3 regions of the Pleomorphomonas sp. PLEO genome follow, and region 3 is predicted to be linked to each of the others. Evidence: riboswitches for the same ligand, from Rfam matches in the RefSeq annotation. Region 3 holds a riboswitch; each other region holds the start of a gene.
The links. A riboswitch is a leader RNA that binds a small molecule or an ion and turns the genes downstream of it on or off. The one in region 3 is predicted to bind thiamine pyrophosphate.
Positions count from the first base shown of each region.

Region 1: it holds a riboswitch for thiamine pyrophosphate, as region 3 does, so the genes downstream of both, AB6N07_RS15870 (NIPSNAP family protein) here and AB6N07_RS05325 (ABC transporter permease) in region 3, are expected to answer to the same signal.
Region 2: it holds a riboswitch for thiamine pyrophosphate, as region 3 does, so the genes downstream of both, thiM (hydroxyethylthiazole kinase) here and AB6N07_RS05325 (ABC transporter permease) in region 3, are expected to answer to the same signal.

Region 1 is NZ_CP166625.1:3,415,058-3,425,382, forward strand. Features, by position in the region: gene AB6N07_RS15860 (TRAP transporter substrate-binding protein) at 1-28, opposite strand, end outside; gene AB6N07_RS15865 (TRAP transporter large permease subunit) at 51-1,847, opposite strand; gene AB6N07_RS15870 (NIPSNAP family protein) at 1,844-2,176, opposite strand; TPP riboswitch at 2,226-2,328, opposite strand; gene AB6N07_RS15875 (aminotransferase) at 2,482-3,648, shown strand; gene AB6N07_RS15880 (asparaginase) at 3,654-4,676, shown strand; gene AB6N07_RS15885 (hypothetical protein) at 4,708-4,881, shown strand; gene AB6N07_RS15890 (MFS transporter) at 4,888-6,183, opposite strand; gene AB6N07_RS15895 (MarR family winged helix-turn-helix transcriptional regulator) at 6,227-6,646, opposite strand; gene AB6N07_RS15900 (PLP-dependent aspartate aminotransferase family protein) at 6,831-8,015, shown strand; gene AB6N07_RS15905 (substrate-binding domain-containing protein) at 8,247-9,266, shown strand; gene AB6N07_RS15910 (sugar ABC transporter ATP-binding protein) at 9,387-10,325, shown strand, end outside.
Region 2 is NZ_CP166625.1:4,456,901-4,467,225, reverse strand. Features, by position in the region: gene AB6N07_RS20750 (ABC transporter permease) at 1-197, shown strand, start outside; gene AB6N07_RS20745 (monovalent cation:proton antiporter-2 (CPA2) family protein) at 261-2,039, shown strand; gene thiM (hydroxyethylthiazole kinase) at 2,048-2,854, opposite strand; TPP riboswitch at 2,916-3,019, opposite strand; gene AB6N07_RS20735 (amidase family protein) at 3,113-4,342, opposite strand; gene AB6N07_RS20730 (diguanylate cyclase) at 4,670-6,163, shown strand; gene glp (gephyrin-like molybdotransferase Glp) at 6,174-7,376, opposite strand; gene moaC (cyclic pyranopterin monophosphate synthase MoaC) at 7,464-7,946, opposite strand; gene AB6N07_RS20715 (dihydroorotase) at 7,948-9,279, opposite strand; gene tpiA (triose-phosphate isomerase) at 9,590-10,325, opposite strand, start outside.
Region 3 is NZ_CP166625.1:1,209,088-1,219,412, reverse strand. Features, by position in the region: gene AB6N07_RS05365 (ABC transporter ATP-binding protein) at 1-222, shown strand, start outside; gene AB6N07_RS05360 (carbohydrate ABC transporter permease) at 234-1,163, shown strand; gene AB6N07_RS05355 (carbohydrate ABC transporter permease) at 1,167-2,012, shown strand; gene AB6N07_RS05350 (extracellular solute-binding protein) at 2,110-3,429, shown strand; gene AB6N07_RS05345 (alpha-N-arabinofuranosidase) at 3,643-5,157, shown strand; gene AB6N07_RS05340 (hypothetical protein) at 5,541-6,437, opposite strand; gene AB6N07_RS05335 (TIGR02281 family clan AA aspartic protease) at 7,192-7,887, opposite strand; tRNA gene AB6N07_RS05330 (tRNA-Glu) at 8,453-8,528, opposite strand; TPP riboswitch at 8,731-8,845, shown strand; gene AB6N07_RS05325 (ABC transporter permease) at 8,938-9,711, shown strand; gene AB6N07_RS05320 (ABC transporter substrate-binding protein) at 9,732-10,325, shown strand, end outside.

The DNA.
Region 1 (10,325 bases), 2.2 Mb from region 3:
CAAAGGCGCGGCGGGTCAGGATAGGCATGCAGTTCCTCCGAAGTTCGAGGTCATGGAAACGCCCAGAGGGCGGCGGCAAGCGCCATCAATGACATGGCGGCGATGAGGGTGAGGGTGAGCGGCAGTACGGCGCGGAAGACGGCGCTTGAAGAAAGTCCGGTGATGCCGGCGGCGACGAATACCAACACACCGACCGGCGGTGTCAGACCACCGATCATCAGGTTGACCGTGAGGATGACACCGAAGGCCACCGGGTCGATGCCCGCGGCGACGATCGATGGCATGAGCAGCGGCGCGAACAGCAGGATTCCGGGGCCGACGTCGAGCGGCCCACCGACGGCGAGCAGGATAAGATTGGCAACGAGCATGACGGCCAGGGGATTGCTGCCCAACACCGTTACCCAACCGGCCAGCGCCTGCGGCAGACCGTCGACGGCCAGCAGGAAAACCAGCGGCGCCGACGAGGCGACGAGGAGGCCGATCGCCGCCGTCTCTCGCCCTGCCTGGAGAAAGGCGGCTAGGGTCGCCTTGCGGCCGCCCGGCACGGCCAGCGCAGCGATGAGCGCATAGACCGAGGCGACGGCAGCGGCCTCGGTGGGCGTGGCGATACCAAGGCGGATGCCGAAGAAGACCACCAATGCCAGACCGAACACCGGTACCGCGGCGACGAAGGCGGCAATGCGCTCGATCCGATCGGCAGACGGACGGCTCGGTGTGTCGGCGGAAAAATGCAACATTGCCGCCATGGCCGCCGCCAGGATCAGGCCAGCCACCAAACCACCTTCAAACAAGGCTCCCACCGACAGATTGGTGGCCGAAGCAAGCAGCAGGAAGGCGATTGATGGCGGGATGATGTTGGGTAGCACCGCCGTGGCAGCGACGATGGCGGCCGCCTTTTCCGGTTTGACGCCATCCGCAATAAGGGCCGGCGCCAACACCTTGGCACCAAAAGCTGCATCGGCGATCGACGAGCCGGAGACGCCGGAAAACAACAGATTGGTGACGAGTGTCGCCTGCGCCATGCCGCCACGTCGATGACCGACCAGCGCCGAGGCGAAGCTGACGAGACGATGGGCGAGGCCGCCGGCGTTCATCAGCATGCCGGCCAGCAGGAAGAAGGGAATGGCGAGGAGCAGGAACTTGCCCATGCCGGAAACCGTCTGCTGTACGATGGCGGCTTCTGGTAGACGGGCGCCGAAGGGGATGGCAACAGCAAGTCCGACGATCAGCGCGTGGACGAAGGGGGCTTCCGCCGCGAGGGCGAGACAGACAGCGGCGCAGGCAACGAGGCTCGGCAAGCCGACCGGCTGCAAGACGGGAAGATGAGGCAGGGTCGCGAGGCCGGCGCCGCCCGCAATGACGGCGAGGCTGCTCGCCCAGGATCGGCCACTGGCGAGGGAGCCGAGGATCAGATGTGCCGCCGCCAAAGCGCCACCGATGGCCACCGGCCAGAAGCGCCAGCTTTCCGGCGTGTCCAGGGTTGGCGATATGCCGCCGATCAGCGTGGCCACCTTGGCGGCGCCGAGCATCAAGACCAGTGCCGCGGCCAGCGTGACGGAATCGGACAGGATATCGGCGACTGCGCGGCCCCTCGGGCCGAGTTGGCGAGTTACAACGTCGATGCGCATGGCGAGTGGGCCGCTGGCGCAAAGCGGCAGTCCGAGGAAGACCAGCGCCGTGTGCAGAAGGATGCCGAGATCCTCGGTCGCGACGAAGCCGGTTGAAAAGACATAGCGCAGCAGCGTGGCGCCGAACACCAGAACGAGCAGCGCCGCCAGGATAGCCGCCAATAGGCTGGCGAGCAGGCGGTCGATTATTGAAGACAAGCGCGCAGCAAATCGCCTCATGGCCGCACCCCATTGCCACCGAGTGGTGAGAACCAGGTGGGATTCAGGATGCGGCTCCGCATCGCCCGCACAAAGGGCGCCGCCTTAGCGCGAAAGGCCTGCCAGGCTGGGTCGGCTTCCATGCCGGCACGCCGTCGCTCGCGGTCGGCAAGGTCTTCATACTGCCAGATATGCACGACGTCATTGACGGCGCCGATATCCTGCGTGAACCAGCCGATCAGCGTGCCGAGGTGGCCCGTCTGGATCGCCATGCCTTCGTCGACATAGAGATTGAGATAGGTGCCGACATGCGCCGGCTCGATGGTGTAGGTGCGTTCGTCGAGAATCATGATCGTTCTGCCGTCATTGGAAATTGCGGGCGGCGGAACGCTTCAGGCTGATGTCTGCATGGCTCTATCCCTCCGCCGGCATGACCCGGATCAGGTTCGTCGGGTTGGAGAAACTCCTCTCAGCCCCGGATGGGGCACCCCGTGAGATGCCATGAGCTTAGCCGGATGAGCTCAGTCACGCCATAGGCAAAGACCTCGATCCGCAGTGGCAAGCCATGCGCCGGGCGGGACGCTGAACGGCAAACCGCTTGTGGGGCTGGCGAGGCTCCACTAGGGTCGCCGGGTTTGCAGCGAATGATCTTGAGATGAAACTCACCAATCCCATCTTTACCGGCCTTCCGACCACCATCTTCGAGGTTATGTCGGGTCTTGCGCGCGAGACCGGCGCCATCAACCTCGGACAGGGCTTCCCCGATGTCGATGGTCCCGAAGAGGTGCGCCGCGTCGCCGCCGAGGCCTTTCTCGCGGGACCCAACCAATACCCGCCGATGATGGGCCTGCCGGCCCTGCGGCAGGCGGTCGCCGCCATCAACAAGCGCTTCTATGGTCTCGATATCGACTGGGCCAACGAGGTGATGGTGACGTCCGGCGCGACCGAAGCGCTTGCCGATGCCATTCTCGGCCTCGTCCGTCCTGGCGACGAGGTGGTGCTGATCGAGCCGCTCTATGACAGCTACCTGCCGATCGTCCTGCAGGCTGGCGGCATCCCAAAGCCGGTTCGCATCGCTCCTCCGAATTGGGAGCTCGATGCCGACGAACTGGCAGCCGCCTTTTCCGACCGCACCAAGGCGATCCTGATCAACACCCCGATGAATCCGGCGGGCAAGGTGTTCTCGCGGCAAGAACTGGAACTGATCGCCGGCCTCTGCCAGAAGCACGACGCCGTGGTGATTTCCGACGAGGTCTACGAGCATCTGGTGTTCGATGGTCGTCGCCATGTGTCGCCAATGCAGCTTCCCGGCATGCGCGATCGCGTCGTCCGCATCGGCTCGGCCGGCAAGACCTTCTCGCTGACCGGCTGGAAGGTGGGCTATGTCACTGCGGCACCGGCCCTGATGGAGCCAATCGCCAAGGCGCATCAGTTCGTCACCTTCACGACGCCGCCGGCGCTGCAGACAGCGGTGGCACATGGGCTTTGTTTCGGAGACGACTATTTCGATGGGTTCATCTCCGGCTTGCAGGCCAAGCGAGACCGCCTCTCGACCGGCCTTTCGGCGCTGGGCTTTTCGGTGTTGCCGTCGGCCGGCACCTATTTCATTGTGACCGACACCGGACCGCTCGGTATCGATGACGACGCCAAAGCCTGCCTCACGATGACGCGAGAGGCGGGTGTCGCAGCCGTGCCGGTTTCGGCCTTCTATGTTTCCGCCCCGCCGAAGCGCTTTATCCGCTTCTGCTTTTCCAAGCGCGACGAGGTGCTGGACGAGGCCGTAGCCCGTCTCGCCGCCTGGATCGACAAACAGGGACGATGATTTCGATGGAAAATCCAGTTCTGGTCGAGGTGACGCGTGGCCCCATCGTCGAAAGCTTTCACTGCGGTTCGGTGGCGATCGTCGATGGTGACGGCCGCCTGGTGTTCGGTGCCGGCGACATCGAACGGCCGAGTTTTCCCCGTTCTGCAGTGAAGCCGTTTCAGGCGCTTTCGTTCGTTGAAAGCGGCGCGGCCGATCGGTTCGGCTTCGGCGACGCGGAGCTGGCCCTTTCCATGGCATCGCATAACGCCGAGCCCCGGCATGTCGAGACCGCCCGAGCCATGCTCGCCGCTGCCGGGCTCGACGAAGGGTGCCTTGCCTGTGGTCCCCACTGGCCGGCGCGTCATGACGATCAGGGCGAATTGTATCGCCGCGGGGAAAAACCCGGCCGCATTCACAACAACTGTTCGGGCAAGCACTCCGGCTTTCTCTGCACCTGCGTCGTGACCGGTACCGACCCGCGCGGCTACGAGCGGGCAGAACATCCGGTGATGCGTGAGGTGATCGCCGCTGGAGCCTCGATGACCGGAACGCCGCACGCCACCGATATCTGTGGCATAGACGGTTGTTCGATCCCGACTTTCGCCGTTGCGCCCCGGGCGCTCGCCCACGGTTTCGCCCGTTTCGTGACCGGTGTCGGCCTCACGGCGACGCGCTCTCGCGCCGCCGAGCGGCTGAGGCTTGCCGCCGCCGCCGAACCTTTCATGGTCGCCGGTACCGGGCGCTTCTGTACCCGGGCTATGACGGCCCTTGGTAGCCGCGTCCTGGTCAAGACCGGAGCCGAAGGTGTTTTTATCGCAGCGATCAAGGAGCTCGGCCTCGGGGTTGCCATCAAGATCGACGATGGCGCCGGGCGAGCGTCGGAGGCGGTGACGGCTCGAATTCTCATCGATCTCTTGAAACTCACCCCCGACGATCCGGGTTATGCTGAGATGCAGGATCTCGCCAATCCCCCGGTCAAGACTTGGGCTGGCGACGCGGTCGGCGAAATTCGCGTGACCGAAGCGCTTGCTGGCGTTACAGGCTGAGCGGCGGGATCAAGGCGATACGGAGGGACGGATGGGCGAGGTCGTCAAGCTCGACAAGAAGGCACGCGAGGCGCGCAAAAAGGCCGAGGCCGCCCGAGCGGCGGGCGCATCGGCTGGCAATCGTCCGCCGGCTGGCCGAATGGTTGCCGCCATCGTCGGCGGGTTGATCCTCGTCCTGATGATTGTCGTGACTTTCGTCCTCTGATCTTGCTCAGGCAGCCTGTGGCAGCGGAGCGGCCGGTTCGCGCTTACGCTCGATGGTGAGGCAGAGAGCCGCCGCTACAAGGCAAAAGCCGCCGGCCACAACCAGCGCCGGCATGTAGCTTTCCAGATCGGTGCGGCTCCAGCCGGCACCATAGGCGGCGGTGGCGGCACCGAGCTGATGGGCGGCGAATACCCAGCCAAAGACGAGACCTGCCTTCTCGGCGCCGAAGCGCTCGGCGGCGAGCTTTACCGTTGGCGGTACGGTCGCGACCCAATCGAGGCCGTAGAAGACCGCGAAACCGGCGAGCAACAGCGGATCGAATCCGGTGAGCGGTAGATAGAGCAGGGACAAGCCGCGCAGGCCGTAATACCAGAACAGCAGCCAGCGATTGTCATAGCGGTCGGAGAGCCAGCCTGAAAGCAGCGTGCCGACGAAGTCGAACACGCCGACGAAAGCCAGGAAACCCGCCGCGTTGACCGGCCGTATGCCGTAGTCACCGCAGATCGACACCCAATGGGTCTGGATCAGGCCGTTGGTGGACAAGCCGCAGACGAAGAAGGTGACGAAAAGCACCCAGAAGACGTAGGAATGGGCGGCGTCGCGAAGCCCTTGGATCGGCGCCGACACCAGCGTCAACAAGCCGGCCGTATGGGCCGGCGCCGGCTGATGCATGCCACCAAGCGGCGCGAGACCGACGTCGGCAGGCCGATCGCGCATCAGGAACAGTACGCCGAACAGCGCGATGGATAGTAGAGCGACCACCAGACCGAGGGCGGCACGCCAGCCCCAAGCCTCGGTGGCAGCGGCGATGATTGGCAGAAAAATAAGCTGTCCCGTGGCGCTGGACGCCGTGAGCATGCCGACAACGACGCCGCGCCGGCTGACGAACCAGCGTGTCGCCACCGTGGCACCAAGTACCTGCGCCGTCATGCCGGTGCCGAAGCCGATGACAACACCCCAGAACAGCATCAGTTGCCAGAGCTTGGTCATGGTCACGGAGAAGCCGAAGCCGGCAATGATCAGCAGAAGCGCCGTCACCACCACGCGTCGCACGCCGAAGCGGTTCATCAGCGCCGCCGAGAAGGGACCCATCAAGCCGAAAAGTACCAGGCGGACGGCGAAGGCCGTCGAGATGTCTGAGTTCTGCCAGCCGAACTCGGCCTCGAGTGGCCGCAGCATCACGCCGGGCGCCCCCAGCGCGCCGGCCGTCGCCAGCATGGTGAGGAAGGTGACGGCGGCTACTACCCAGCCGTAGTGAATGTCGCGGCGGGCAAAATAGGCGGGGAGGGCGGACGTCGTCATCGGCGGGCTTTCGCTGAATAGAGAGGATGAACAAGCCGAGGTTCTATCGGACGCCGGAAAGAGCCGTGATCGCCGTGATCTGATCTGGATTGAGCGTCGCTTCAATTTCGGCCTGGGCTGCCTGCCAGAGCGGCACGGCGGCGGCGAACCGTTGTCGCCCTGTGTCAGTCAGTCTCAGCATGCAGCGCCGACCATCACCGCAGTTGGTTTCCTCGACGAGGTCGTGTCGCTCGAGAACTTGCACATTGCGGCCGATCGTCGAGCGGTCGAGATCGCAGAGGGCGGCGAGCTCGGAGATCGACAGTTTTCCGGCGCGATCGATCTTCTTCAGCAGCTTGTATTGGGCAAGCGTCAGCTCGACCTCTGCCAGATGACGGTCGTAAATGGCGGTCGTCTTGCGCGCCGCCGTCCTTAGAAGATCGCAATAGCATGGTGAGTCCATAACGCGGGTATATACCCCCATTTTATCTCCGACAAGGTCTCTATTTGGTTCGTGCGGATCGTTGGCAGTAAATGGAATGAAAATGCGCCAACCTGTCAGTTGGCGGAATCGAATTCCTTAGAAGGGCGCGTAGGTGGAGTTAGGGTGCGGAGTAGGGATTTCGCCGCCTGTTGGCGGGAGCGTCCGCATCCGAGAGAAAGTCATCATGAAGATCGAGACCCAGTCCATCCATGCCGGCCTGCCGGCTGCCCGTTCGGGCGAACCCGTGCTGAGCCCGCTGGTGCCGGCCTCGAGCTTCTACGCTCATCCCGACGATATCGGCTTTTCCGCCAATGACCTCAGTGACAAGGCACCGCATTTTTATACTCGCTGGAGCAATCCGACCGCACAAGCGCTGGAGGCGCGGCTCGCCACGCTTGACGGCGGCGAGGCGGCATTGACGTTTGCCAGCGGCATGTCGGCGGTAACCGGCTTGTTCCTCAACCGGCTGAAGACGGGTGATCATCTCGTTCTGTCCAATGTCTGCTACGCTGGCGTCGCCGAGTTCGCTCACGACGGTCTGTCGCGGCTCGGAATCAGCGCGACAGCGGTCGATACATCCGACCTTGCGAAGGTGGCGGCGGCGATCCGGCCCGAGACGAAGCTCGTGCACATCGAGACCCCCGCCAACCCGATTCTCCGTCTTGCCGACATTTCGGCCATCGCCGGCATCGCCCACGCGGCAGGCACCGAACTCTCCGTCGACTCGACCATGGCGACGCCGGTGGCGACGAAGCCGCTGGAACTCGGCGCCGATTTCGTCGTCCATTCGCTGACCAAATATGCCTGCGGCCACGGCGATGCGCTGGGCGGAGCGGTGATTGGCAAGGCGGAAGCCATTACCGATCTCAGGAAAACGTCGCTGATCCACCTTGGCGCGGCCCTGAATCCTTTCGCGGCATGGCTGATCCTGCGCGGTCTTGAGACGCTGCCTATCCGCATGAAGGCGCATGAAGAAAATGCTCGCGCCATCACCGCCTTCCTCGAAAACCATCCGCGCGTGAAGCGCGTCTACTGGCCCGGTTCCAAGAGCCATCCGCAATATGAGCTTGCCGTTCGCCAGATGAAGAACTTCTCGGGAATGGTCTCCTTCGTGACGGATGACGGACCGGCGCTGGCTCGGCAGTTCGCCGATCGACTGAAAACGGTCGCCTACGCCGTATCGCTCGGCAAGACGCGTAGTCTGCTGTTTCATATCCCAGCCGAAGACCTGATCGCCTCGTCCTTCCACCTCGAGGGACAGGATGCGACCGCCTATCGCGACTGGACGGGCGAGGGCACCTTCCGCATGTCGGTCGGCCTCGAGAATGCCGATGACATCATCGCCGATCTCGACGCGGCGCTCGGCTGAGCGGCGCGCGCGGCGGAGCACTTCCTGAGGTTGCCGGGTAAGGGCGGCTATAGGCGAAAGGGCTTATTGACGGGTAATGTAACCGGTTACATCATGCGTGTCGGGCGTTATTGGCCCAAGGGGATCAGGATGCCCGTTGGCGGGCACCACGGAGTGAGATCCCGGAGGAAACGATACCAAACGACAAGGCTGGCGGACCGGATGACTGGTTCGCGGCGCTTCAGGGAGGCGATAATGAAATCAGTTCTGTTGGCGGCCGGCATCGCCGTGGCCGCGGTCAGCGCGGCGTCGGCGGCCGAGACTTTCACCATTGGCTTGTCGAACGGCTGGGTCGGCAGTGAGTGGCGCACCCAGATGATCGATGAGGCTCAGGCGGCTGCCAAGGCTTGGGCCGACAAGGGCGTCACCGTCAATGTCGTCGTGCAGTCGGCGAATGTCGACGTGCAGGGGCAGATCGGCAACGTCCGAAACTTCATCAATCAGGGCGTCAACGCCATCATCATCAATCCGAACAGCCCGACGGCCTTCGACCCGATCTTCGCTCAGGCCAAGGCCAAGGGCATTCTGGTCGTCGCAACCGATGCCGAGGTGTCGTCCAAGGACGCGATCTACGTTGGCATCGACCAGAAGGGCTGGGCGATGAAGTCGGCCGAATGGCTGGCCAACACGCTTGGCGGCAAGGGCAACGTCGTCACCATCAACGGCGTCGCTGGCCATCCGGCCAACCAGATGCGCGTCGACGGCTATACCGAGGTCTTCAAGAAGTTCCCTGACATCAAGATCCTCAACGAGGCCAACGCTAACTGGGATCAGGCACAGGGCCAGCAGACGGCACAGACGCTGCTTGCCACCTATCCCGACATCAACGGCATCTGGGTGCAGGACGGTATGGCGGCCGGCACGTGGCGCGCCATCATGGCTGCCGGCAAGCAGAAGTCGATCGTCGCCACCGGCGAGATCCGCAAAGACTTCATGGACTTGTGGTCGAAGGAAGGCCTGAAGTCGGGCGCCTCCGTCAACCCGCCGGGCGTCATGGCCTCGGCCCTCAACGTCGCCGTGCTGAAGTTGCAGGGCAAGGAGTTCAAGGACGGCATCTTCGGCGGCGTTTATGGCAACGCCATCTACATCCCGATCCCGTTCGTCTCCAATGACAACCTTGCCGACAAGCTGAAGGAAGCGGAAGGCAAGCCCGGCTACTGGTCGGTGACCGACGTCGTGTCGATCGACGACGCTACCAAGTTCTTCAAGTAAACTCCCGAACGGGCCGGCCTGTCTTCCTCCTGGGACCGGCCCGTCTCTTTTCCGCCGTTCGGCGCACGCGATTGACGCGTGCGGCGGATGCGCATTGCCGATCCGAACCGGATACGCATGATGCAGCCAATCCTTCGTGCCATCGACATATCCAAAAGCTTTGGCGCCGTGCGTGCGCTCGATAAGGCCCGTCTTACGGTGGAGCGCGGTGAGATCCATGCGCTACTCGGTGCCAATGGCTGCGGCAAATCGACGCTCTGCAAGGTCATTGCCGGCACGGTGGGCCACGACACAGGCGAGGTGCTGATCGACGGCAAGCCAGCGGCGCTCGGCTCGCCCCGCCTCGCCGAAGAACAGGGCGTGGCACTCTTCTACCAGGAACTGTCGCTGGTGCCGCAGCTCTCCCTCGGCGAAAACATCTTCCTCGGCCGCGAGCCGCGCAACGCACTTGGCTTCACCGATCATACCGCCATTGCCCGCGAGGCCGAAGCGCTGATCGCCCGCATCGCCGCGGTGGCCGGCAAGGGGTTCACACCGGATGCTCGCGTTGCAGACCTTTCGCCGGACCAGCGCCAGCTCGCCGAGATTCTTAAGGTGCTCGCCCGCAAGCCGAAGATTATTATCTTCGATGAAGCGACCGCGACGCTCGACCGTCGGCAGGTGGACGTGTTCTTTGACATCCTGCGCGAGCTGAGGGCGGAAGGCATTTCGTCGATCTTCATCTCGCACCGCATGGACGAAGTGTTTGCCATCGCCGACCGGATCACCGTGATGCGCAATGGTCAGACGGTGGCTGAATTTGCCGCTACCGAGACCGACCGCTATGCTGTCGTCTACGCCATGGTGGGCGAGACCGGCGCTATTGCCGCTTCCGTCCGTGATCACGCGCCGCTCAAGGGGGATATCCGACTGGCGGTTGAGGACGTTCGAGCGGCCCGGCTGGGGCCTGTGTCGTTCACGGCGCAGCGCGGCGAGATCCTTGGCCTTGGCGGCTTGCAGGGGCAGGGGCAGAAGGCGCTGCTATCAGGCCTGTTTGGTGCCGAACCGTTCCAGTCCGGC
Region 2 (10,325 bases), 2.2 Mb from region 3:
CCATGCCAAAGCTGCTGCATGCCATCGCCTTCGTTATTCCCTCAACGACGGCGGTGCCGGCTCTGGTGCGCGTCAACCAGATGGGCGCTGACCTGAAGTCGGTCGAAACGACGATTTTCATCCAGCTCGGTCTCTGCTTTGCTTACTCAATGCTCGCCTTAATTGTGGACCAGGCCAAGCGGAGGCCCGCTGCGTGACGCGGCTTGCGTGTCGGGACGGTTTCGGATCACACTCGGGTAAACACTGAGACGAGGTGTGGTATGGCGGCGGCGGGTCTCGGGGCGACGATTGGCCCGGTTGTAGTGCTTCTCTCGGCTGGCGTGCTGGCGGTCCCCCTGTTCCGCCGGCTCGGCCTCGGTTCGGTGCTGGGATATTTCGCGGCCGGTGCCTTGGTCGGTCCCTCCGCCTTTGGCCTGTTTTCTGACCCGGCCGCCATGTTGCATGTGTCGGAGCTCGGCGTGGTCATGTTCCTGTTCCTGATCGGACTGGAACTGAGGCCTCAAAAGCTGTGGGCGATGCGCGTCCAGATCTTTGGGCTCGGCCTCGCGCAGGTCGTTGTCTGCATCGGCCTGCTGACGTCCGTTGCCTTCATGGCGTTTGGGCTCCCGCTTATTCCTGCTTTCATCGCCGGTGCCGGCTTCGTCCTGTCTTCGACGGCGGTCATCATGTCGATGCTTCAAGAGCGAGGCGAGCTGGCCAGTGTCGACGGTCAGAAGGCGGTGTCGATCCTGCTGTTCGAGGATCTATCCATTGTGCCGCTGCTGGCTCTTGTGGCCTGGCTGGCTCCGGACGATCACGGTGGCGCTGGTTGGCTCGGCGTCGGGCTCGGCGCGGCAGCCGTGGCGGCGCTGCTCCTGGCCGGTCGGTATCTCATCGATCCCTTCTTCGGTCTGCTCGCCCGCGCTCGCGCACGAGAGGTGTTGACCGCCGGTGCGCTTCTGGTGGTGCTGGGTTCAGCCCTTCTGATGGAAGCGGTCGGCCTCTCCATGGCCATGGGCACCTTCCTCGCCGGCGTCATGCTGTCGGGGTCGAGCTATCGGCATCAAGTCGAAGCCGATGTCGAGCCGTTCAAGGGCCTTTTGATGGGCCTGTTCTTTCTGGCCGTCGGCATGTCGCTCGATATCAGGGTTGTCGTGGAGCGCTGGCCACTGCTGATCGGCCTTCTCCTCGCCTTTGCCGTGGTGAAGGGGATCGGCATCTATGCCGTGGCGCGCCTGTTTGGCTCCCGCCATCGGCAGGCTTTCCGCCGCGCCCTGATGTTCGCCCAAGGTGGCGAATTCGCCTTCGTGCTCTACACGGCGGCGGCCGGCGGCGGAGTTATCGCGCCCAGTGACGCTGCTCTCTTCGCAACGGTGATCATCCTCTCCATGGCGCTGACGCCACTGGTACTCGTCGTTTCCGGCCACTTCCGCCGTGAGGAGGAAAAGTCGCTCGATGGTGTCGAAGAGGCGCGCGATCTGCGCGGTAGTGTGCTGCTGATCGGGTTCGGCCGCTTCGGCCAGATCGCCGCGCAACTGCTGCTGTCGCGCGGGGTCGACGTCTCCATGATCGAAAACGATCCCGACCGCATCCGCGAGGCAGGGCGGTTCGGCTTCCGCATCTTCTACGGCGATGGTACGCGACTGGATACGCTCCAGCATTCCGGCGCCGCCGAGGCCGAGGTGATTCTGGTCTGTGTCGACGATCGCAAGGCGGCGAACCGTATCGTCGAACTCGTCAAGGCCCACTTCCCGTTGGCGCGGCTGCTGGTCCGCTCCTACGACCGCGTCCACTCGATCGAACTGATCCGCGCCGGTGTCGACGTCGAGGTGCGGGAGACCTTCGATGCGGCTCTGCGCATGGGGGCCGAAGGTCTGCGCGCGCTCGGCTGTAGTGAGGAACGGACTGTGGAGGCACTCGCCACCATCCGCCGGCTCGATGCCGAGCGTCTGGTGGCTCAGGTGCAGGGCGGCGTCATGGCCGGCCGCGATCACCTGACGACGCGGCCGGTGCCCGAGCCCCTCGTGACGCCCAAGAAGGTGGCGGCTGAGGAAGGGTAACTGTTGCCTTATACCTCTCGGATCGCCGCGTTGGCCTGGAGGCCGGCGAGATCCAGCGCGTAAAGCGCGTCACAGAGTTCCTGCGGCAGGAAGCCGGGTCCCTTGACACGCTTGCCGGCGATGGCACCGGCCGCCGCGTAGGTGGCAAGCGCTGCCACCGTGCCCTCGAATGCTGGCGCGACAGCGACAAAAGCACCGACAAGGCCCGTCAACGAGCAGCCGAGCGCCGTCGACAGCGGCATCAATTCGTGGCCACCGTCGATGGCAACGGTGCGCGTACCGTCGGTGACATAGTCAATCTCGCCGGTAACGGCGACCACCGCTCCGCTCGATCGGGCGAGCGCAATGGCGCTGTCGAGTGCGGCGTTGGAACTTGCTGAACTGTCGACCCCCTTCGAGGCAATGCCGGCGACGCCCGAGAGCGCCATGATTTCCGAGGCATTGCCACGGATCACGGTCGGCCCCATGGCGACGATGTCGGCGGCGGTGGCGTTGCGGAGACGGGTCGCACCGACGGCGACAGGATCGAACACGACAGGCTTGCCGGCTGCCTTGTAGACGCTGGCCGCGAGCTTCATCCCGGCGATCCAGTCGGACGACAGTGTGCCGATATTCAGCGTCAGTGCATGGGCGATCCGGCCGAAATCCTCGACCTCGTCCACCGAATGCACCATGGCTGGTGAAGCCCCGGCGGCGAGCAGCACGTTGGCCGCGATGGACATCGCTACGAAGTTGGTGATGTTGTGTACGAGTGGCCGTTCGGCGCGCACCTTCTCATGAAGGGCATGAACATCGGCAAGTGTCAGGGTGGTCATCGCGGGCTCCTTCGACGACGATCGCCCGCGGACAAGAAGACGTGTGGCTGCCGGACAGGCCGGGGCCGCTCGCCTCAATCCCTCCGTCGGCATGATCCGGATCAGGTTCGTGGGGTTGGATCGCTCCTCTCAGTCCGGCCGAGCCGGACACCCCCTTGAGACGCCGTGAGCATAGGCGGGGAGGGAGGCAAGCGCAAGCAAGGAGCCCAATGGGCTGGCGTAGCTCTGCTCGTGCGCTCTATCAACGGGTGGCTAACGCTACGCTCGGCAGTCTGCGTCCTCGCCCAACATCTCTTGAACTGCTGCAAGCAGGAATTCGTCCTGATAATGCCCCGCTGCGAAGGACAGCCCCACCGGACAGCCCTCTACTGTCAACACCGGAGCGGATATTTCGGGCAAGCGGCCTACGCCGGAGAAGGCAGTAACGGTCATTGTCCGATCGTAGAAATCCAGCACATTGTCCAGGGTCGTCAGCGTCCCTTTCTTGGGGGCGATCACTGGTGTCGTCGGAAAGCAAATGACAGTGCCGGGAACGAGATAGGCATTGATCGCCTCAAAGAACCGTTCGCAACGCACAAGGCTCTCGAGAGCAGCAACTCGGTCGAAACGCTGGACGTTGCCGTAGGCCATGGTGAAGGTATAGCCGAGTTCCGGCTTGGTTGCCTCTATCCAATTGCCGACGGTGCTCTGAAACTCGGCCGTTTGTAGGTCGCGTAGCGCTCTGGTGTTGCAGTCGCCCAAAGGAGTATTCCCTCCGGCGATCTGTGAGAAACGCAGGGGCTCCACAGTGATGCCGACGCTGTCAGAAATCCGCTCTAATGCGGAATAGGCCTGGTTTTGTACGGCCTTGTCGGAAATCTCCAGCGCATCGACGAGGAGCAGGAGGCGCTGCAGGGGAGCGATCGACCTATTGCTGCTACGCAGCAAGACGCGGACAGCCGCGTTCAGATTCTCAAACCGCGCTGCCAAGACACCAACCGTGCTCACGCTCGGCATGAAGGGTAAAACGCCAGCCTCCGATATTCTGTGGAGCGATGGGCGCATGCCCCAGACCCCACATAGACTTGCCGGCACCCGGATAGAGCCGCCCGAGTCGGTGCCGATCGAAAAGTCCGCTAGACCGTTGGCAATCGAGGCTGCCGATCCGCTGGAAGAGCCGCCCGGAACTCGGTCTGGCGCTTTCGCATTGCGCGGCGTTCCAAAGAACTGGCTTTCTCCGTCTAGGCTGTAGGTAAACTCGTCTGCCACAACCTTGCCGATGCAATGTGCTCCGGCCGCAAGCAACTGATCAACACAAACAGCATTGTGAGCAGGTGCCGCATGAGCGTCCCTCCACGCAGGGCTGCCATAGGACGTCTTGTGGGCGGCGATATCGATATTGTCCTTCACCGTGAAGGTCATGCCATCCAAACGACCGTGCCCGCAGGGGGGTAAATCAAGTCGCTCAACGAGAGAGCCAGACGGGTCGGATAGGGCGGTGTGTGACATGATTTTGCAATATGGCCGTGTATTCGCGGGTCGAATGACCACGATTCGCGGGACACGGACAACCCCATTCAGATGGGCGTTCCATTACCATGATCGTCTGAGGTTCTTAGCCTCAGAGGTGCCACGAATATTTTCAATCTGAAATATCGCGGAAGACAATCATTTACCTACAAGAGTTAGGGTGGCCTTTGCTTGTTTAGCCTAGCTTGGTCGATCTTTTTTTGGTCCATGGGACGATATATGCGTATACGGCTAGTGATAATTGTCCTGATCGGCCTCAGCCTGGTACCGTTTCTGGTAAATCAGATCCTTGTCGCTGAAAAGAATATGCGCACGGCCCTCGCCACAGCGGAGCAGAGTGTTCAACTCTCGGTAGATCGCACGGAAGACTTGTTCGTCGGAGCGAAGGCTGAACTGGAAAATCTCTCTTCGACAGTGGCGTTGATCGATTCCTTGCGGTTCAGTTCGCCAGAGCAGTGTAACAGGACCTTACAGAAAGTCGTCGCGGCCCACGAGCGAGTGAAGGCTATAGCTTTGCTGACGCCACAAGGCATCGCCTATTGCGGGTCTGAGGCCAAGGCTATCAACCTTTCATTTTCAGAGCGGCAGTATTTCAAGGAAAGCTCGCAATCCGAGGGTATTGCGTGGGGTGACCTGCAAATCAGCAAGGTCAATAATCAAATCACTGTCGTTTCGGCGCGCGCTGTACGATATGAGGGCACAATATCCTTTGTGGTTCTGGTGACGCTCGATGTTGCGTCGATGAAGCGGCAGACTTTTCAGCAGTTTCAGCTTCCTGTCGCCCAAGCCATTCTCATGAATGGGCAAGGTGAAATTTTGGACAAGGCTGTGTTCGATAAGGAAGCGCTGCCCTTTGATGAACAAACACTGAGCCAAGCCCGTTTAGCGGATACCGGCATTATTATCCACGGCACCCAGAACAAGAGTTCGACCTTGGTTGGCGTTATGAAGCTGCCCATGGCGGCTGGGCGCGTCATATTTTCCGTCCCCATCGGCCAAATATACACCGCGGCCCATCGAGAAATGGTGGAGGTGATTGCTTTGGGTTGCCTGGAAACCTTTTTGATGGCTGCGGTCCTGTTGATCGCCCTTGAGTTCCTGGTTCTGCGAAGCCTCCGGCAAATAACATCCTTCGCCAGCCTTATTACTGCTGGAAATCATAGCCAACGTGTAACAACCCGGTCGCCATTTTCTGAGTTTGCAATTCTATCGTCGACCCTCAACATGATGATCGACAAGCTTGAGCTTGCGAGCTTTACCGATGCCCTAACTGGCCTTGCGAACAGGCGTGCGCTCGAGGTTCACCTGGATCATTGCGACGAAAGCCTTGAAAGCACCGGCGCCGGCTTTTCGATTGCCATGATCGACATTGATCATTTCAAACTCTTCAACGACCGGTTCGGCCACGGCACCGGCGATTCCGTGCTGCAAACGGTCGGCAAAACCCTGAAGACCTCGGTGAGTGGCGAAGAGATTGCCGCGCGCTACGGGGGGGAGGAGTTCACGCTCGTATTGTTGGACACGTGCGCCGGAAGCGTTCTCAATCGCCTTGAAGCGTTGCGTCACTCGATTGAGGAACTGCATATCCTTCATCCGGATTCCCGATACGGCCACGTCACGGTCAGTATCGGCTTTGCTCTGGTTGTTTCAGGTGGGCGAGCTCAGGAGGCCATCGAACGTGCCGACCTTGCCCTCTATGCCGCGAAGAAGCGGGGGCGCAATCGAGTGGCGAGCCAGGGCGAATCGTTGCCGGAGTTGTTTGATCCTTCGGGGCGCCCGATCGAGGATGCGTTGTCCTAAAGCCCGTATCTCAGCCCACGATCCGCAGGACGTCCACCTCGTCTCCCGCCTCCACGGCCGGCGCAAATTCGCGGCGCACGATCAGGGCGTTGGCCGCTGCGATCATCGACAAAAGCGAGGAGTCCTGGCTGGCAACAGGCGTAACCACGAGGCGCCCCGCGTCGACGGCTAGGCGGGCACGCAGGAAGTCGCGACGCATGTCGTTCGGGCGAAGAGGCGCCTTGAGAATGGCCTTTTCGACACTAGGCAGCACATCGGCTCTGCCAAGCATCGCCCGAATAAGCGGGGCGAGGAAAATCATGCCGGCAACCAAAGTCGAGACCGGGTTACCGGGGAGTCCAAGAGCATGGACACGGCCAAGGCGGCCATGCATCAGCGGCTTGCCCGGCCGCATGGCGATCTTCCAGAAGCCTGGCTCCATCCCTTCGGCGGCGAAAGCGGAGCGGGTGTGATCATGGTCTCCCACAGACACGCCACCGATCACCACGACGATGTCGGCTCCGTCGGTCTGCGCCATCCGGATGTAGCTTCGAAGCGCGGAAAGATCGTCGGGGGCGATGCCCAGGTCAACGGCCTCACCGCCGGCATCCTCGGTCAGTTTGGCAAGTGCTATGGTCGATGAAGCGACGATCTGGTGGGGCATGGTGGCTGTCCCCGGCGCCGCCAATTCGTCGCCAGAGGCGATCAGCGCGACGCGCGGACGACGCCGTAGCGGCAGACGGGCGTGGTTCATGGCCGCGGCAAGTCCCAGCGCGCCGAAGCCGAGCACGGTGCCGGTCAACAGCCCCGTTTCCCCCTCGGTGAAATCGATGCCGCGTTGACGGATGTTGGCGCCCGCGGAAGGCGGACTGACGAAGCGGACGCGATTGTCCTGACGTTCGGCATCCTCCTGGATGCCCACTCGGTCGGCGCCGCCCGGAACCCGCGCTCCGGTGAAGATGCGGACGGCCTCGCCTTGACCGAGCGGCCGATCGAAGCCGTGGCCGGCGGCGGCCTCACCGACAACGGCGAACCAATCGTCCGAGGTCGCTGGCGCACCAAGGGCGTAGCCGTCCATGGCCGAAAGGCTGGCTGGCGGCTGGGTGCGCAAGGCAACAAGGTTGGCGGCAAGCGTCCGGCCGCCGGCTGCTGCGAGATCCACCCATTCCGCTTCGGTCGGCACGATGTCGGTGAGCAGTGCCGCTTGGGCGTCATCAACGGGTATCAGTGTCATCGCGCCCCGGCTTAACTCGTGGTTCGGCTCCGACATTCACATCTATCCGGCACCAGCCTTCACCGGGATTCAAATGTCAAACTCGCTTCAATAGACAGCGAGCCAGCGGCCCGACTTGCCGCCATCCTTTTCAAGAAGACGGATGGCCTCAATGTGAACGCCCTTCTCGGCTGCCTTTACCATGTCATAGACGGTGAGGCAGGCAACGGAAACGGCGGTCAGCGCCTCCATCTCCACGCCGGTATTGCCGGTACAGCGCACGATGGCAGTGATCTCGAGGCCAGGCAAGGTGGGGTCGGGCGTGATGTCGATCGCCACCTTGCTGATTGGCAGCGGATGACAAAGCGGAATGAGGTCGGAGGTCTTCTTGGCCGCCATGATCCCGGCGAGGCGGGCGGTGGCGATGACATCGCCCTTTGGTGCCCGTCCCTTGATGATCAGCGCCAGCGTTTCAGCCCTCATCACGACCTTTCCGGCGGCGATGGCCGTGCGGGCTGTGCTTGTCTTGTCGCTGACGTCGACCATATGGGCGGCGCCTTTTTCGTCGAGGTGGCTGAGGGGAGAGGCCATCTCAGGTTCCCCTCGGCAACGCTTCAAGGAAGCGAACGGGCTCGCCTGCGGATGGCGTCACGAGATCGCCCTCCCACATCACCGTCCGCCCCCGCACAATAGTGCCGACCGCCCAGCCGGTGACTTCGACGCCGTCGTAAGGCGTCCAGCCGCAGCGCGAGGCAATCCAGCTGTTACGAATGGTTTCGCGGCGCTTCATGTCGACGACGGTGAAGTCGGCGTCGTAGCCGACGGCGATCCGCCCCTTGCGGGCCATTCCGAAAGTGCGGGCTGGCCCGGCCGAGCTGAGATCCACGAAGCGCTGCAGCGTCAGCCGACCCGCGTTGACGTGATCGAGCATGATTGGCACCAGCGTCTGAACGCCCGTCATACCGGAAGGGCTGTCAGGGTAAGTCTTTGCCTTTTCTTCGAGGGTATGAGGCGCATGATCCGAGCCGAGCACGTCGGCGATGCCCTGCGCGACACCCCACCAGATACGATCACGATGGGCGGCTGAGCGCACGGGCGGGTTCATCTGGACAAGGGTGCCGAGCCGTTGATGGTCGGTTTCGGTGAGCGTCAGATGATGTGGCGTTACTTCGACTGTGGCGACGTCCTTATGGCCCTTCAGGAAATCGATCTCCTCACCGGTGGAGATATGCAACACGTGGATCCGCGCGCCCTTGTCGCGGGCGATACGGACCAGGCGCCGGGTCGATTGCAATGCCGCCTCGACGTCACGCCACACGGGGTGACTTGACGGGTCGCCAACCACACGCAACGGCTTGCGCTCGTTCAGCCGGGCCTCGTCTTCCGAGTGGAAGGCGGCGCGGCGGCGCGTGGCGCCGAGGATGGCGGCGACGCCCTCGTCATCGGCAACCAGCAGATCGCCGGTCGAGGAGCCCATGAACACCTTGATTCCAGCTGCGCCCGGCAGGCGTTCGAGTTCCGGAATGTCGCGCACGTTGCCGTGCGTGCCGCCCACCCAGAAGGCAAAATCGCAGTGCATGCGATGCGTTCCGGCTGCTACCTTGTCGGCGAGGCGCTCGGCGGTGGTCGTCAGCGGGTTGGTGTTGGGCATCTCGAAGACGGCCGTCACCCCGCCCATGACAGCGGCACGAGAGCCGGTCTCGAGGTCTTCCTTGTGGGTGGCGCCCGGTTCGCGGAAATGTACTTGGCTGTCGATAACGCCGGGCAAGATCGTGAGGCCAGTGCAATCGATCGTCTCGCCGGCCGAAGCCTGGGCGAGATCGCCGATCTCGGCTATCCGACCGTTGCTAAGGCCGATGTCGCGCTGGCCGTTTCCGTCGTGGTTGACGACGGTTCCGTTTCTGAGGACGGTGTCGAAAGTCATGGGGGCATGGTCCTATGCGAGCGGCCCGAGGCCTCTGGAAGACCTATTATCGGTCTTTCCACTTATTCGCTAGATTTACCCCTCTTCGCCCATCCCCAAATGGGAAAAGGCGCGGCCGCTCGCACTTCGGCGAGAGACCGACCATCGATCCGTCAGCCCAGCCCGGAGGGGGCATGCCGTCTCGACAAACTCTTTTCCCGCGTTCTTGGGAAAAGCTGGAGAGAGGGGTGGCGACCCGCCCTCCTGGCGGTATCCAAACATCAGGGGCTCCGGTGCGCTTTGTGGGAGAAGCGCGCCGGAGCCGATCTTGTCACTTATAAGCGGCGGCGATGCCAAGGAAATCGGTGGCCTTCAGCGAAGCACCGCCAACCAGCGCGCCGTTGACGTCCTCGACGGCCATCAGCTCGGCGGCGTTCGAGGGCTTCACCGAACCGCCGTACAGGATGCGGATGCCGTTGGCGTCAGCGCCGAAGCGCCTGACCAGTTCCTTGCGGATGAAGTTGTGCACTTGCTTGACGTCGGCGGCGGTCGGCGTCAGGCCGGTGCCGATAGCCCAAACCGGCTCGTAGGCGATAACGGTGTTGGCAGCCGTCGTCCCGTCGGGCAGCGAACCGGCAACCTGGGTGCCGACGACGTCGAGCGTCTTGCCACCGGTACGTTCAGCGTGGGTTTCGCCGACGCAGACGATGGCGATCAGACCAGCGCGCCAGGCGGCTTCGGTCTTGGCCTTGACGATGGCGTCGGTCTCGGCGTGGTCGGTGCGGCGCTCGGAGTGGCCGACGATGACGTAGGTGGCGCCGGCATCCTTCAGCATCTCGGCCGAGGTATCGCCGGTATGGGCACCCGAGACCTTGGCGTGGCAGTCCTGGCCACCGACTGGCAGGACGCCCTTCTGGGCGAACGCGGCGACGAGGGTGAAGGGCGGACAGATGGCCAGCTCGGCCTTGGCCTTGAGGGCGGCGTCATAGCCGGCGGCAATGGCCTCGAATTCGGCGACAGAGTCCTTGAGGCCGTTCATTTTCCAGTTTCCGGCAACCAGCGGCTTG
Region 3 (10,325 bases):
CGCGCTCGGCCGGACGGTGCCATTCCCGGCAAGGTGGAAGTGGTCGAGCGCCTCGGCGACCGCACGCATCTGCACGTTCGCCTGACCGACGGCAGTACGCTGGTGGCCGAGGACACCGGCATCAGCCAGGCCCAGTCCGGCGACAGCGTCCGCCTCGCGGTCGAAAGCGCCACCGCGCACCTGTTCGACGCCGCCGGCCTCGCCTATCACGCGCGCCATTGACGGAGGGTGAGATGACGGACGTCACGCTATCCCCCGGCAAGGCGGTCGCGGCGGTCAAGCGCCCGACGGGCGCCTCGATCGGGCCACGCTGGTCCAACGCATTGTTCGTGGCACCATACTTGGTGTTCTACCTCGTGCTGCTGGTCTATCCGCTTTTCAAGGGCATCTGGATGTCGATGCTCCAGTCCGACATGTTCGACGACACGTCGAAATTTGCCGGACTGGCCAACTACCACCGGCTGTTCAACGACAAGATCTTCATCGGCACCGTCTGGAACACCTTCCTGTTCGTTTTGATGACGGTCCCGGTGTTCGTGGCGATCGGCCTTCTCCTGGCGCTCGCCCTCAACCGCGGCGACCGCACGGCGGCGGCATTGCGCGCCATCTTCTTCGGCACCTCGGTGCTGTCGGTCACCATCGTCACCATCATCTGGAAGATGATGTACATGCCCGGCAATGGCGCCATTGCCAGCATCTTCAAGGTTCTCGGCCTCCAGCCGGTCGCCTTCATCACATCGTCTTCGCTGGCTCTGGTGGCGATCGCCATCTGTACCATCTGGTGGATCATCGGCCTGCCGATGATGCTGTTCCTCGCCGCGCTGCAGCAGATCCCCGGCGAACTCTATGAGGCCGCCGCCCTCGACAACGCCTCCCGCTGGCGCTCGTTCTGGTCGATCACCATGCCGTCGATCCGCCGCACCATGCTGGTCGTTGTCATCTACGAGATCGTCGCCCAGTTCCAGCTGTTCGGCCAGGCCCAGTTGCTCACCCAGGGCGGCCCCAACAATGCGTCTCGCCCGATCGTTCAGTTCATCTACGAGCAGGGCTTCCGCTCCTGGAACCTCGGCTACGCCGCCGCTGCCTCGGAAATCCTGTTCCTGATCATGGCGGTCGCCGCCCTCGCCCAGTTCTTCGTGTCCCGCAAGCGCGTGGAGGAATAAGCCATGGCTGCCAGTGAACACATCGTCGGCCGTGGTATCGGCAACAAGCTGATCCTCTTCACCGTCGTCCTCGTCGCCGCCATCTGGATGCTGCCGATCGCCTGGACTCTCATCCTGTCGTTCAAGCCGAACTCCGAGCTGATGATCTCGACGGCCTCGGCCTTCCACCCGCCCTACACGCTCAAGAACTACACCGACATCTTCCAGAGCTCGGGCGTATTCCGCTGGCTGTGGAACAGCGCGGTGGTGTCGATCGGCGTCACCGCCGGCATCCTGATCCTGTCCTCGCTGGCCGGCTACGGCTTTGCCCGTGCCGAGTTCAAGGGCCGCGACATCATCTTCGTTCTGGTTCTGCTCGGCCTTGCCGTGCCGGAACAGGCGGTGATCATCGCCCGCCATCAGATGTTCTCCGACCTGAAGATGCATAACACCTACCCGGCGATCATTCTGCCGGGCCTGTCGAGCGCCTTCGGCGTCTTCCTGATGACCCAGTATTTCAAGGCCATCCCCAAGGACATCGACGAGGCGGCGATGCTCGACAACGCCTCCCGCTTCAAGATCTTCTGGAAGGTTCTGTTGCCGCTGACCATCCCGGCTCAGGCGACGCTCGGCATCTTCTCTTTCCTCGGCGCCTGGAACGACTACCTCTGGCCGCTGATCTCGGCGACCAAGCCGGAAATGTTCACCATCACCGTCGGCATCGCCTCCACCCAGACCAACTTCGCCCAATCGGAAGGCCTAGGCTTCCTGATGGCGCAAGCGATCTTCGCGGGCCTGCCGGTCTTCATCGTCTACCTCTTCTTCCAGAAATACATCGTCCGGGCCGTCGCCGGCGCGGCGATCAGCTGATCCCCGGAGGAGGGGATTGGGAAAGCGGAATCCAACGCACGAGCGGCCGAGCGCGAGGGATTTTGGGAGTGAAATCGGCCGTTTTGGAGGAGGTCCAATGAGAAAGCTATCCACTGCCCTGCTGGCAGGTCTGGTCTTTACGGCCAGCGCTGGCGCCGCGCTCGCGGCCGACAAGACCGAGATCTCCGTTGCGCGCTTCTTCGGCGCCTGCGAAGCCGACTACGGCACCGTCACCGACGTGACCAAGGCCAACGGCGAGTGCGGCATCATCACCGCGCTGATCAACAAGTTCAACGCCGACAGCAAGACCACCGTCGTCAAGCCGGAGATCGTCGAGTGGCCGGGCTACGACCAGCTCACCGCCCGCATCCGTTCGGGCGAGCCGCCGGTCATCTCCGTCATGCATGAGGCGGTCATCTCCGACTATTCCTCGCGCGGCCTGCTCGAGCCGCTCGATGAGGACTTCGCCAAGGCCGGCATCGACGTCAACGACATGACCGGCGCCGCCCGCCAGGGTGTCACCAAGGACGGCAAGATCTACGCCATGCCGTTCGACACCCACACCTGGCTGTGGCACATCAACATGAACCTGTTCAAGCAGGCGGGCCTCGTCGACGCGGCGGGCAAGCCGATCCTGCCCAAGAGCACCGACGAGTTGATGAAGCAGGCCGAGCAGTTCAAGGAAAAGACCGGCAAGCCCTACTTCATCTCGACGCTTGCCAACGAGACGGCCTTCTACACCCGCACCTTCGACACGCTGCTCTACCAGCAGAATGCCGACTTCTTCGCCGATCCGAACAAGGTGAATTTCTCCTCGCCGGAAGCCAAGAATGCCGCCCAGCTGCTGGCTGACATCTTCTCCAAGGATCTGACCACCAAGAACCAGGATTACGCGGCGTCCGTGTCGAGCTTCGCGGCCGGCGAGGGTGGCGTGTTCATCTGCGGCACCTGGCTGATCGATACCTACGACCAGGAAGCCAAGAAGGACGGCCCGCTTGCCAACGGCTATGCCGTGACGGCCTTCCCGCAGATCTACCCCGGCAGCCCACGCGTCTGGGCCGACGGTCATAGCTGGGTTCTTCTGAAGCAGAATCTCTCCGAAGCGCAGCGCGCCTCGGCGATCGAATTCATGAAGTTCCTCTGGGACAATAACTACGAGTGGTCGCGTACCGGCCATCTGCCGGTCCGCAAGTCGATCATCGACAGCGACGCGTTCAAGAACCTGCCGCATCGTGGCGACATCGCCTCGCTGGCCGTCAACGGCACCGCCCTGCCGTCGGCCGTCAAGCGTCAGTTCTCGATCCAGGAGATCGAAGGTGAGGAAGTCGGCTCGGCCATGCGTGGCGACAAGCCGATCGATCAGGCTCTGACCGACGCCGAGACCCGCGTCAACGAGCTGCTCGCCAACGCCAAGTAATACGAAAAGCCCTGCCCGGCCGCGGTCGTCATGACCGGCCGGGCAGGACACCGCCACGGTTCGTGCGGCCGGACCCTCCCCCCGGTTGGAAACGAACGACAAGCGCCTTCCGGCCCCTTGGGACCGGAGACCGTACCGAGGATCGCGGCGCCCTCTCCCCAGCCGGGGCACCGCCACCCTCCGAGACCATCCAAACCCGAAAGCTGAAAGCTCATGACGTCCGCTCGTCTTATCGTCGACGCCGATTTTGCCATTTCCGATCTCGACCGCCGGGTGTTCGGCACCTTCGTCGAGCATATGGGACGCTGCGTCTATACCGGCATCTTCGAGCCGGGCCATTCCACCGCCGATGAGAACGGCTTCCGTCAGGACGTTGCCGAGCTCACCAAGGAACTCGGCGTCACCATCGTCCGCTATCCCGGCGGCAACTTCCTGTCCGGCTATAACTGGGAAGACGGCGTCGGCCCCAAGGAACAGCGGCCTCGCCGCCTGGACCTTGCCTGGTTCTCGACCGAGACCAACGCTTTCGGCACCAATGAATTCATCGACTGGAGCCGGCAGGTCGGCGTCGAGCCGATGTTCGGCGTCAACCTCGGCACGCGCGGCATCGACGATGCCCGCCGCTTCATCGAATACTGCAACCACCCCGGCGGCACCGAGCTTTCCGAGCTGCGCAAGAGCCACGGCTACGAGAAGCCGCACGACATCAAGTTCTGGTGCCTCGGCAACGAGATGGACGGCCCCTGGCAGATCGGCGCCAAGACGGCGACCGAATACGGCCGCGCCGCCCACGAAACGGCCAAGGTGATGCGCTGGGTCGACCCGTCGATCGAACTGGCCGCCTGCGGCTCGTCGAACCGCGACATGGCCACCTACGCCCGCTGGGAATACGAAGTGCTCGACCACTGCTTCGACCACGTCGACTTCATCTCGCTGCACACCTATTTCATGAACCCGCATGACTCGACCGAGGAGTTCCTCGGCAACGTCGAGCTCCTGGACTATTTCATCAAGGAAGTGGTGGCGATCGCAGACGCCGTGGCCGCCAACCGCCGTTCGCAGAAGCGCATCATGCTGTCGCTCGACGAATGGAACGTGTGGTACAAGGCGCGCGGTCACGACGATCTCAGGAAGCCCGGCTGGCCCGAGCATCCGCCGCTGATCGAGGAAGTCTACAACACCGAGGACGCCCTGCTCATCGGTGGCGCGCTGATCACGCTCCTCAACAACTCCGACCGCGTCAAATGCGCCTGCCTTGCCCAGTTGGTCAACATCATCGGCCCGATCATGACCGAGCAAGGTGGCCCGGCCTGGCGGCAGACCATTTTCCATCCCTTCGCGCTGACGGCGAAATACGCCCGTGGCCGCGTGCTCCGCACGCTTGCCACCTCCGCCAGCTATGCCGGCAAGACCGCCGAGGAGATGCCCTACCTCATCTCGGCCGTCACCCAGGACGAGAGCACCGGCGAAGTGGTGATCTTCGCGCTCAACCGTAACCTTGCCGAGCCGATGGACCTCAAGGTCGAACTGCGCGGCTTCGGCGGTGCGCGGGAAGTCAGCGAGGCCCAGCAGGTCTATCACCCCAACATGAAGGCGGTGAACACCAAGGACGCCCCCAACACGGTGGCGCCGGCGCCCATCAAGTCGGTCGCCATCGACAACGACACGCTGACCGCCAAGCTGATGCCCGGCTCCTGGAACGTCATCGTCACCAAGCCGAAGGCCTGAGTAGCCGTAAGCGGGAGTGCGGCGACCGCTTCCCCGGTCCCCGCATCCTCCGGCTGGACATAGCTCGCCAGCCGGCCGCATGAACGCCGCGACTCCCCCAGTCGCGGCGTTCGTCGTTTCTGGGCTCCCGTCTTTTGTCCCGAACAGGCGCGTGCCGCGATCACTCAGCCCCGGACGCCGCGGCTGATGCCAGCGAACGCCGCGACTGGCGGACCTACCCCGGTTATCTGGATGTCGGCGTTCACCACAAACTGCTGACCAAGATTCGCGGTCGCCTGCCTGACCTGACGAAACACCCGCGTCATGGAGGCCCTGCCCTCGATCTCGATCTCTTCAGCTACAACGGCAAGGCCATCGCCCCGCTCGGGCTTTGCAAATTGGCATCAGTCGATCAGATGGAAAATGACGAAGTGTTCGATCGGCTCGATGACCACCGTGATGTTCTTCGCCTTTTCCTTGTCTCTGAAACCGAGGATCGTCTTTCCCGAAGTGGTCTTGGGTTCGCCGACTTGCTCCCACTTCCTCACGTTTTGCACCCAGGCCCGAAGGTCGCGCACCGTGGACAGGGGCAGCATGTCGTCTTCGATCCCCAGCATGGAGCGGGCCCGATGGTTGACCAAGAGAACCGCCGCGTCTTCCAGCGTCTTTTCCTCGCCGATCGTCTTCGCGGCGGCGACCATCCCCACGGCCGACCTGTCGAAGGTGGCTTGCAAGATCTCCATCTTGTCGTCGAGCGGCACCGAATAGAGCAGAAGAAACTTGGTCGTCTGCTTTTCATCGGAAACGAGCGGCAGGGCGATACGCTCCCACCGGACGTGGCGAGCGGAAAAGTCAGTTCGGAACTGCATATAGCGCGGCCTCATGTCGCCGAGGGTCAAATTGTAGTGGCGCCGAAACGACTGGCTCATGGTGCCGGGGATCGTGGACAAAAGCACCCCGCGAAAAATCCGCCCATATTCATGAACAGATTTCGTGCCCTGATGAACGTAGAGGAAGTCGTCGCCCTGCTGCAAAAGCAACATGGCGTCATCGAGATGCGTTTCCTCCTCGAAGCCATAAAGTTCCTTCAGGAGGGGTGCCGCCCCCGCCAATCGGCTCGCCTTGATCCAGCTCTCGAGACGCGTGCGAAGAAAAATCGATCGACACACGCTGAAAACCCCGGTGCCCTCCCAGACCTGGATCTCGGAGCCGCCAAGCGGTGAAAGATCCGCCCTGGCCGGTTGGGGCGTGGCGGCGGCGGATACCGGGGCCTGTCGGCGATATAGTGCGGTATTGGGCATTTCGAACTCCGAGAGCATCGCCCACGCCGAAACAACCCGGTGGAGAGGAGGTCGTTCCAGCAAAAACATCAGGAGCTATCGCTGGGCCGCCAGAGGGTCCAACCTGATCGACTGATGCTCCATAAATCTAAATAACTTTGGCGACTTAAATTTTTGTAAACTAAAGATTGCATGAATAACCAAGGGAACTACTGAGCGGTGTTTTGCAGAGCCAAAATACGCGTCGAATAAAGGCCTTGGGCACTATCCTGATGAAGAAAGGTATATGATCCATTGGTTGTGACGCAGAACGCCGCGACATTTGAAAAGCGGACGGCCGCGAAGATTTAGAAATAGGCCACACGCTCATATCCGATCACTTGAGCCCGAGCCTTCAAGTCCACCTAATTTTTGAACGCTTCGGGCGCGGGTCAAGATACCAGCCCAGCTGTCGTTGCCTTACAGCCAATCCAAAGCGCGGCGCGAAGAGCATCCACAATTGTGTTGGAGCAAGACGGATCGAAACGCTCCGGTTAGCCTCGCCTTCTTATTTGTGATCGAGATCACCTCTGCCCAGGCGGGCTGCCAGACGGTAAACTGATTGGCCACTGTCCGGTGATAGCAGCGCGAACTCCTTGCTCGGGTAAAGCGCGAGATAGCTAGCGAGCTTTGATGACCTAACCTCATTATGTCGCGCAGCCGTTCGCGCCGCTCCTCGTCAGAAAAATCATGACTGCCGGGTATTTCGCAGTGAGACAGTTCGCTAAGGCAAAGGTTACTTCCTCATCGCACTCTGGCCACGAGACGGCCCTATGGGTGAAGGCCCCATTTCGGCTAAATCGGGACGGTCGAACTCAAATGCTCGAGTTTCGTTATTTATAGTCCATTTCGGCAAACGAGTGAGGAAGCTCTCTCCCAACAGCAGCGGTCCGGCCGCATTGGCTACGCTTGCAGTGACATTCCGTATGGTAATGCCACCAATAGAAAGCGAGCGAATATTTATGCGGCTGGCTGAGGACGTTCTTCCATCGGCAAGAGTGTAATCGCTAGCCCCCAGAAAATCATTATCAGCAATGGTGCCTGTCCGCACAAGCGTCAGCGCCACATCCGACGGGATGGATACGTCACTAGCACCACTATCGATAATGAAATCAAGGCTTAGTCTGTCATTTATCAGGACAGGAACCTGAGGGGTCCCGCCAGACATATTGAATTGAGCAGACAGACCCAGATCTGGGTGTCTTTGCGCAAAATCTTGCTGACGATCCGGATTGGGTCTGCTGACAGGCCTTTGTTCCGCAAGCGGCGAGTTGACTCTCACTGCGGTGTCAAGAAGTTCAAAATTGCCAGCAAGCGAAGACCGCTCAATACAGCGCGCGCTCACCTCGGCCAGAATTTTGCCCGTCGCAGTATCGGCAACCGTCTCGGCATAAACATAACCATCTCCAAGCTTGTAGGTTGCCGACACCATGCCAACGTTTTTCTTCCTTTTGTGAAAGCCAACCCATCCCCACGAGGTACCCTCTGCCGACGTGTCCTTGATGTCATATTGCTCTGAGCGAACATAGAATTTCCCCGAGGCAGCTGAGTGGACCACTGTCCACACCGCGTCCCGGTAAGTAACAGAGATTGTGTCGATTGGGTCCGGCACCGGCCCCAGGGGATCGGGCTTCGGAATGCAGAGTAGACCCAGTGTTGGCGCAGCCAAGGCAGTAAGAGGCCATCCGAGACACGCAGCGACGAGAAACACAACAGCCCTGTTCATCGGGGTCCCACCGAACGCAATAGCTTAGGTTGCTATGACCATACGATACAGCGCCTGCTCTTAAAAGGAACGGTCAAATCCAAAGAGTTCGCGGCCCGCAACAGCACAATCGTTGAGGAAAATCCCCAAAGGGCGATGGGAAGAGCGGAATGTAGTCTCCAATGACCGGAAGTCGGCAAAGTCCGGCGGCATCCTTCAAATACACACATACCACCATAATCCAACGACTAAGCCGCTAGACAGACATACCGTAATATACAATTTGAAAAATTGGCACTCCCAACCGGAATCGAACCGGTGTTTTCGCCGTGAGAGGGCGACGTCCTGGACCGCTAGACGATGGGAGCGCGGCACGCTTCTAAGAGCGTGGGGCGGATATAGCGAAGGCGTTTTGAGAGCGCAAGGGGAATTTCGTTTTCCGGCTCGGCTTTCCCGGCGCGCCTCGCCAAGCCGTTGTCAGTTCCCCGATTTCCCGCCCTCCGGCGAACGCCCGGCGTGGCGACCCGTCGTCTTGCCGCTGGACATCGCCGCCGCCGACGATCATAACAGGGGCGTTCCGAGGGGTGTCTTCCATCCGGGAAGGCTGAGATGATCCGCGTGGCGGGTCGAACCCTTCGAACCTGATCCGGGTCATGCCGGCGAAGGAACGGAACCTCATGGCCCCGCCGCGTTATTCGCGGTCCTTCGGCCATGTTTCCCCCAACGCTCGTGGCCCATCCGCCCTTTTTTAGGGCACGGCGAATGATGGGAACCGCGATGCGCCCGAAGACGATGCTTGCCGCCGGCCGTGGTGTCGCCATTCAGGCGCTCATCTCGTTCGCCGCCGTGCTGATCCTCTGGCAGGCGGCGGCGACCGGCCTCGCCCTGCCCGCCTTCCTGCTGCCGTCGCCGGCCGATGTCGTGGCAGCCTATGCCGCCTATGGCCCGCGCCTTCTGGCGGAAGCCGGCGTCACCCTGGCGGAAACCGTGCTCGGCCTTGCCGCCGGCATCGCCTTCGGCCTGTTGGCCGGCCTTGCCGTCTCCGCCTCGCCGCTGGCCAACCGGCTGCTGTCGCCGCTGTTGGTGGTCAGTCAGGCACTGCCGGTGTTCGCGCTGGCGCCGCTCCTGGTGCTGTGGTTCGGCTTCGGCCTCGCCTCCAAGGTGGTGATGACCACGCTGGTCATCTTCTTTCCCGTCGCCTCCTCCTTTGCCGACGGCCTTCGCCGCACACCGGCGCATTTCCTCGACCTCGCCCGCCTCACCGGCGCCGGCCGCTTTCGCACCATGAGACTGATCCGCGTGCCGGCCGCCCTGCCGGCGCTGGTCACCGGCATCCGCGTCGCCGCCGTCTACGCGCCGATCGGCGCGGTGATCGGCGAATGGGTCGGCGCCTCGCGCGGCCTCGGCCTGCTGATGGTGCAGGCCAACGCCCGCATGCAGACGCCGCTGCTGTTCGCCGCCCTAGGCGTGCTGGCCGCCGCGACGCTGCTCATCAAGATCGCCGTCGACCGGCTGACCCTCCGCCTCATTCCCTGGATCGAGAAAGACTGACCTCCCGAAAGGATCTATCGATGCGTCTTCTTCCCGCCCTTGCCACCGCCCTCATGCTCGCGGTCAGCCCAGCGGCCGCCGCCGACAAGCTCTCCGTGCTGCTCGAATGGTTCGTCAATCCCGACCACGCGCCGCTGGTGGTGGCGAAGGAAAAGGGTATCTTTGCCGCCCACGGCCTCGACGTCGACCTCATCGCCCCGGCCGATCCGTCAGCGCCGCCGCGTCTCGTCGCCGCCGGCCAGGCCGACGTGGCGCTGCACTACCAGCCCAGCCTCGACCTCGACGTCGATGCCGGCCTGCCGCTCGTCCGCTTCGGCACGCTGATCGAGACGCCGCTGAATACGCTGATCGCCCTCAAAGACGGGCCGGTGAAGACGCTGGCCGACCTCAAGGGCCGCAAAATCGGCTATTCGGTATCCGGTTTCGAGGATGCCATGCTGGGCCAGTTCCTGAAGACGGCCGGCCTCAAGACCGACGACGTCGAGCTGGTCAACGTCAATTTCTCGCTGTCGGCGTCGCTGCTGGCCGGCCAGGTCGACGCGGTGGTCGGCGGTTATCGCAACTTCGAACTCAACCAGATGAAGATCGAAGGGCATGAAGGCGTCGCCTTCTAT